Linked DNA regions of Paraburkholderia fungorum. Each later gene encodes a partner of the first gene's protein in a complex. Links are inferred from orthologs where the notes say so. Each region holds a gene or a part of one and is shown on either strand. Other genes may lie near its edges.

Region 1 (3,315 bases):
CGGACTCGGCAACATCAACGCGGCGCCGGGTCTCAAACTCGCGGCCGAATACGTCATTTCGAAGGACTTCCCGCTCGTGCTGCGAGCGGACGTGCGGCGCTATTTCGGCGGATCGAATGGCTGGATCGGCGATTTGGGTGCGTATATGCCGATGCCGGGCAGCACGAAGCAGTTCTTCTGGTTCGCGGGGCCGAACGTGTCGCTGGCCGACTCGAACTATATGAACAGCTGGTTCGGCGTGAATCAGACTCAGGCTGCGCACTCGCAGTATCAGCAGTATCACGCGAGTGCCGGATTCAAATCGGTGGGCTTCGGGATCAGCGCGGTCTGGCTGTTCAACAAGCACTGGTTCGCGACCGCAGACGGCGCTTTCGAACAGTTGGTGGGCAGCGCGGGCAACAGTCCGATTACGCGCAGCAAGGCGACCGGCGTGGCGGATATCTCCATCAACTATCGCTTCTGACGTAACACGTTTTCCTGCTGGTAAGGCTTCTGTATCAAACCCGCGCTGCGCGTTCGCGTACGCGCGGGTATATCGCTTGCTGACTTCTTGTTGCGCGTCAAACCGGCTTTTCAACGGCGCGCCAGAACACAAGGAGTCGATCCCCATGGCAGGAAAAACGAATTCGCAGAAGCCCGCGGCAAAGAACGCGCAGGCTGGTGATCCGAAATCGAAGGATCTGGAAAAATTTCGCGTCAAGCCGGACGGTGAAGCGCTGAGAACCAATCAGGGCGTCAAGATTTCCGACAACCAGAACACGTTGCGCGCCGGTCCACGCGGACCGTCTCTGCTTGAAGATTTCATCATGCGTGAAAAGATCACGCACTTCGATCACGAACGTATTCCTGAGCGCATCGTGCATGCACGCGGTTCGGCGGCGCACGGCGTGTTTCAGGTTTACGAGTCGATGAGCGAATACACGAAGGCGGCGTTTCTGCAGGACCCATCGGAGCAGACGCCCGTTTATGTGCGCTTCTCCACGGTGCAAGGTCCGCGTGGTTCCGCCGATACCGTGCGCGACGTGCGCGGCTTTGCGGTGAAGTTCTACACGCAGGAAGGCAATTACGATCTGGTCGGCAATAACATGCCGGTGTTTTTTATTCAGGATGCCATCAAGTTCCCGGACTTCGTGCATGCGGTGAAACCGGAAGCGCCGAACGAAATGCCGACCGGCGGTTCCGCGCACGATACCTTCTGGGACTTTGTATCGCTCGTGCCCGAGTCCGCGCATATGGTGCTGTGGACCATGTCAGACCGTGCGATTCCCCGCAGCTTGCGCACGATGGAAGGCTTCGGCATTCATACGTTCCGCTTCGTGAATGCCGAGGGTAAAGGGCGATTCGTTAAATTCCACTGGCGTCCGGTACTGGGTTCTTACTCGCTGCTATGGGATGAGGCGCAGAAACTTGCGGGCAAAGACCCGGATTTTCATCGACGCGATTTGTGGGAGTCGATTGAACGGGGTGACTTCCCGGAGTTTGAACTCGGCGTGCAGATTGTCGAGGAAGAAGACGAGCACAAGTTCGACTTCGACCTTCTCGATCCGACCAAGCTGATTCCTGAAGAACTGGTGCCGGTGAAAATCGTCGGCAAGATGACGCTCAATCGCAATCCGGATAACTTCTTCGCCGAGACTGAACAGGTGGCGTTCCATCCAGGCCATGTCGTGCCGGGTATCGATTTCTCGAACGATCCTCTGCTGCAAGGGCGCCTGTTTTCCTATACGGATACGCAGATCAGCCGCCTCGGCGGACCGAATTTCCATGAGATTCCGATCAACCGTCCGGTATGCCCATATGTCAACAATCAGCGCGATGCGATGCATCGGCAGACAATCAATGTCGGGCAGGCTTCGTATGAGCCGAATTCGCTGAGCGGCGGCTGGCCTAAGGAAACCGATCCCGCGCCGTCGGACGGCGGCTTCGAAAGTTATCAGGAGCGCGTGGAAGGCACGAAGATTCGCGTGCGCAGCGAGTCGTTCGCCGATCATTTCTCGCAGGCCGCGCTGTTCTATAACAGCATGTCGCAACCGGAGAAGGACCATATCGCCGCGGCGTATCAATTCGAACTCGGCAAAGTGACGAAGCCGGAAATACGCGCTCGCGTGGTCAACGAGATTCTTGCGAATTTCGATGCCGGCCTGGCGGCGCAAGTTGCCGAAGGTTTGGGTCTCCCTGCGCCGAAGAAGGGGACGGCGAAGCTGGCGGGTCCGAAGGAGTCGCCTGCGTTGAGCCTGCTCAATCGTGTGCAGCCGGGTATCAAGACTCGCAAGATTGCGTTGCTGGCCGCGCCCGGTTCGGATGGCGCGGCGATTAGAAAGCTTCAGCAGGCGCTGCAGGGCGAGGGCGCTGCGCCGATGCTGATTGCGCCGACACTGGCTGCCATCGACGGCATGGCGCCCGATGCGACGATTGCCGGCCTGCCTTCGATCATGTTCGACGCGGTCATCGTAGTCGGCGGCGATGCGGGCGCGAAGGTGCTGGCGCAATCGGGAGACGCACGGCATTTTGTGCTTGAAGCGTTCAAGCATCTGAAGGCGATCGCGGCAATCGGTGCGGGGCGAGACGTGCTAGTGGCCGCACAATTGCCGGACAATGCGGACGGCGTATTCACGGGTGACGACAAGAAGGCGACGGACGTGCTCAAGGCGTTCATCCAGGCCGCTGAGCAGCATCGCGTGTGGTCGCGTGCGGCGCAGGCGGAATCGGTGCCTGCGTAATTTGCCTGAGTGGTCTGAGTGCTCTGGAAGTGACACGCTGAAGTAAAACTGGCCGGTGCTGTTCAGACCGGCCAGTTTTTTATGCACGACCGCGGCAGTGCGAAGTCAGCCGCGCGAACCGCGCCTAAGGATTCACCCGCGTCCCACGCAGCCGGTGCGTATTTTTAGACGCGGCCGCCGCCGATGCCGCCGCAGCCGACACCCCCGCCGGCCCCTCGGGAATATCGCTGGGCCGCGCGGCCTGGGCCGATTGCGGATACATCACCAGCAGTGCGCGCAGCACACCGTTGGTCCATCCAAAGCCGTCCTGCAACGGATATTCGCCGCCTCCCGCCGACACACCCGGCGTCGCTGCATCGACATCGTATTTCTCCACGAGCTTACCCGTGTGCTGGTAATAATCGACGTTGGTCCTGATCCAGCGCGTCGCGATGGTGCGCGCCAGTTCCGACTCGCCATACCGCCGCAAACCCAGCACGGCCAGATATTGCAGCGGCGCCCAGCCGTTCGGCGCATCCCATTGCTGACCGCTATTCACTTGCGTGGTCGCAAGCCCGCCCGGACGCAGCAATTCGCGTTGCACGGTCGCGGCCAC
Region 2 (3,078 bases), on another replicon or contig:
TTCACCGTCTTTGGGTGGGCGCTTGGGATCGTTCGGCCGTTGCCGGTCTCCATTGCCATCGCCCCGGCCCCAGCGCGGATCGTTCAGTGACAGCATGGCGCGCATGCGCAGCCAGATACTCCGCTCGTTGTAATCGTTCACCTGTGTTCGTTCACCAGAGTAGACAGCGGGTCAGTGCAATTGGGACGGGTCAGTGCCCGAGTTCTGGGACCTTGCGGTCGTCGTGCGGTGCTGCCGTTCCGTTTTCTTCCGACGGCTCGATCAGCACGTCGCCAAGAGGTTCGGCAGTAGCGATTTCAGCGATGGCAGCGCGCAATGTATCCAGCCCTTGCCCGGTGCGCGCGCTCAAAAAGACGCGCGAAATATTACCATACTCATCCCGCTCAACCGCGTCCCCACGGGCCGCCAACTCGGGCACCGCGTCGATCTTGTTGAATACCAGCACCTGCCGGATCGTGTCCGCGCCGATAGCGTGCAACACCTCGTTCACCTGATCGATCTGATCGAGGCGCACTGCGCTCGATGCGTCGACCACATGCAGCAGCAGATCGGCGTGAATGGTTTCTTCGAGCGTGGCACGGAATGCCGCGACCAGCTGGTGAGGCAACTCGCGGATGAACCCGACCGTATCGGACACCACCACCTGCCCCGCTTCGTCGCCGAGATACACGCGGCGCGACGTTGTGTCGAGCGTCGCGAACAGTTGGTCGGCAGCATACGCCTGAGCTTTAGTGAGTGCATTGAACAGCGTGGATTTGCCCGCGTTCGTATAGCCGACCAGCGACACCGACATCGTCTGATTCCGGCTGCGCGCGCGACGCTGCGTGCCATGCTGACGACGCAGCTTCTCAAGCCGCGTCTTGAGCGCCTTGATGCGCTCGCCGATCAGGCGGCGGTCGGTTTCGAGCTGCGTTTCACCAGGACCGCGCAAACCGATACCGCCCTTCTGACGCTCGAGGTGAGTCCACGCACGAATCAGCCGGGTCGACAGATACTGCAACTGCGCGAGCTCCACCTGCAGCTTGCCTTCGTGGCTGCGGGCGCGTTGCGCAAAAATATCGAGGATGAGACTGGTGCGATCAATCACACGGCGATTAAGCGCCTGCTCCAGATTGCGCTGCTGCGCAGGTGCCAGAGCGTGATTGAAAATGACGAGTTCGATGTCGTTCGCCTCACACGCAAGACGCAATTCTTCGGCCTTGCCGCTGCCGACGAACATCTTCGCGTCGGGGCTGGACCGGCGTCCGGTGAGGGTAACTAACGGATTGGCACCCGCGCTTTGCGCGAGCAGGCTGAGTTCTTCGAGACTGGCTTCGAAATCGATCTTACCGAAGTCGATGCCGACAAGCGCTGCATTGATCAAATTGGAGGGTATCAAGATAAGGCGGCCGGGAGTAATCGCCAACGGGCGACGCTACGCCGGCCGCGACAGGGGTTAGGACTGTTCAGAATCCGGGTGGAAATTCACCGGACGGGCTGGCACGACTGTCGAGATTGCGTGCTTGTAGACCATCTGGGTGACCGTATTCCGGAGCAACACGACGTACTGGTCGAACGATTCGATGTTCCCTTGAAGCTTGATGCCGTTGACCAGGTAGATCGACACCGGCACATGCTCTTTACGCAGTGCGTTCAAAAACGGGTCTTGTAACAATTGCCCTTTGTTGCTCATAGCAAACTCCGTATTTTTTTGCAGGTTGACTAAATTGACGACGAAGGAAAAAGAGATCCGCCATCAACCGCTACACTATAGCCGATTTTCGTTTTTGCGCGAGGGCATGGCCTAAGCGGCCAAACCCAGCACACACGCGGGTTTCAGCCTTTATCCGCGTAAGGGTTCGTCGATGATCTGAACTCTATGCGCAATGGAGTCCCAACCAGCTTGAAAGTTTCCCGGAAGCGGTTTTCGAGGTAGCGTTTATACGTTTCGGTGATTGCATCAAGTGCGTTGCCGTGAATCACGATGACCGGCGGATTCTGTCCACCCTGGTGGGCATAACGCAGTTTCGGGCGCACCGGACCACGTCGGCGCGGCTGCTGGAATTCAACAGCGTCGATCAATGCGCGCGTCAGCTTCGGCGTCGGCAGCTTGGCCATTGCCGCTGCGTACGCGTCGTCGACCGAGCGCATCAGCGGCCCAATCCCGCTCTTTTCCTGTGCGGAAATGAAATGGAATTTGGCAAAGTCCAGAAATTTTAGTTTGCGCTCGAGGTCGGCTTTGGTGCGGTCGCGCACATGCGAATCAAGACCGTCCCATTTGTTCACGCCAACGACCAGCGCGCGCCCTTGTTCCACGACGAAACCGGCAATGTGCGCGTCCTGTTCCGAAATGTCCTGGCGCGCGTCGAGCAGCAGGATCACGACGTTCGCGTCGGAGATCGACTGCAGCGTTTTCACCACCGAAAATTTCTCGATCGCTTCGAACACCTTGCCGCGACGGCGCAAACCAGCCGTGTCGATCAACGTGTACGGTTTGCCTTGACGCTCGAAGTCGACGTAGATCGAATCGCGCGTAGTGCCTGGCATGTCGAACGCGATCACGCGTTCTTCGCCGACCAGCGCATTAATCAGCGTCGACTTACCAACGTTCGGACGACCGACGATCGCGATCTTCACGCCACGCGCTTCTTTCTCGTCGTCGCTCTCTTCCGGCTGACCGGCGTAGGCAACACCGAGCGCCTCGTTGATCATTTCCGTGACGCCGTCGCCGTGCGCTGCCGAAATCGCGCGCGGGTCGCCGAGACCAAGTTCGTAGAAGTCGGCGGCGACATTCGAGTACTTCATGCCCTCCGCCTTGTTGACGACCAGGAAAATCGGCCGGCCGACCTTGCGCAGATAATCGGCGATGGTCTTATCTTGCGGCGCGAGCCCATTGCGACCGTCGACGATGAACACGACGATGTCGGATTCCTCGACCGCCTGGCGGGTTTGACGCGCCATCTCGTGCAGGATGCCTTCTTTGGCGACCGGCTCGAAACCACCGGTGTCGACGACCAGATACGGCCTGTCGCCAGCGCGTCCTTCGCCGTAGTGGCGATCGCGCGTGAGACCGGGCAAGTCGGCAACCAGCGCATCACG

What was found.
Region 2: the proteins of katE (region 1) and hfq are in contact, whole or in part, in a crystal structure (PDB 3VU3), measured with the Escherichia coli proteins. The link is inferred for Paraburkholderia fungorum from one-to-one orthologs.

Annotation. Positions count from the first base shown.
Region 1 is NZ_FNKP01000002.1:1,470,548-1,473,862, reverse strand. Bases 172-3,164 are described here. They hold katE (catalase HPII), read left to right. Parts: upstream 172-608; coding sequence 609-2,720; downstream 2,721-3,164. Other genes in these bases: treA (alpha,alpha-trehalase TreA), read right to left, coding at 2,845-3,164; BLS41_RS22480 (MipA/OmpV family protein), read left to right, coding at 172-463. Also shown: more of BLS41_RS22480, read left to right, coding at 1-171; more of treA, read right to left, coding at 3,165-3,315.
Region 2 is NZ_FNKP01000001.1:2,490,155-2,493,232, forward strand. What follows is about bases 55-2,810. They hold hfq (RNA chaperone Hfq), read right to left. Parts: upstream 1,673-2,810; coding sequence 1,436-1,672; downstream 55-1,435. Other genes in these bases: hflK (FtsH protease activity modulator HflK), read right to left, coding at 55-141; hflX (GTPase HflX), read right to left, coding at 191-1,405; der (ribosome biogenesis GTPase Der), read right to left, coding at 1,816-2,810. In the rest of the region: more of hflK, read right to left, coding at 1-54; more of der, read right to left, coding at 2,811-3,078. UniProt on the Escherichia coli protein: RNA chaperone that binds small regulatory RNA (sRNAs) and mRNAs to facilitate mRNA translational regulation in response to envelope stress, environmental stress and changes in metabolite concentrations.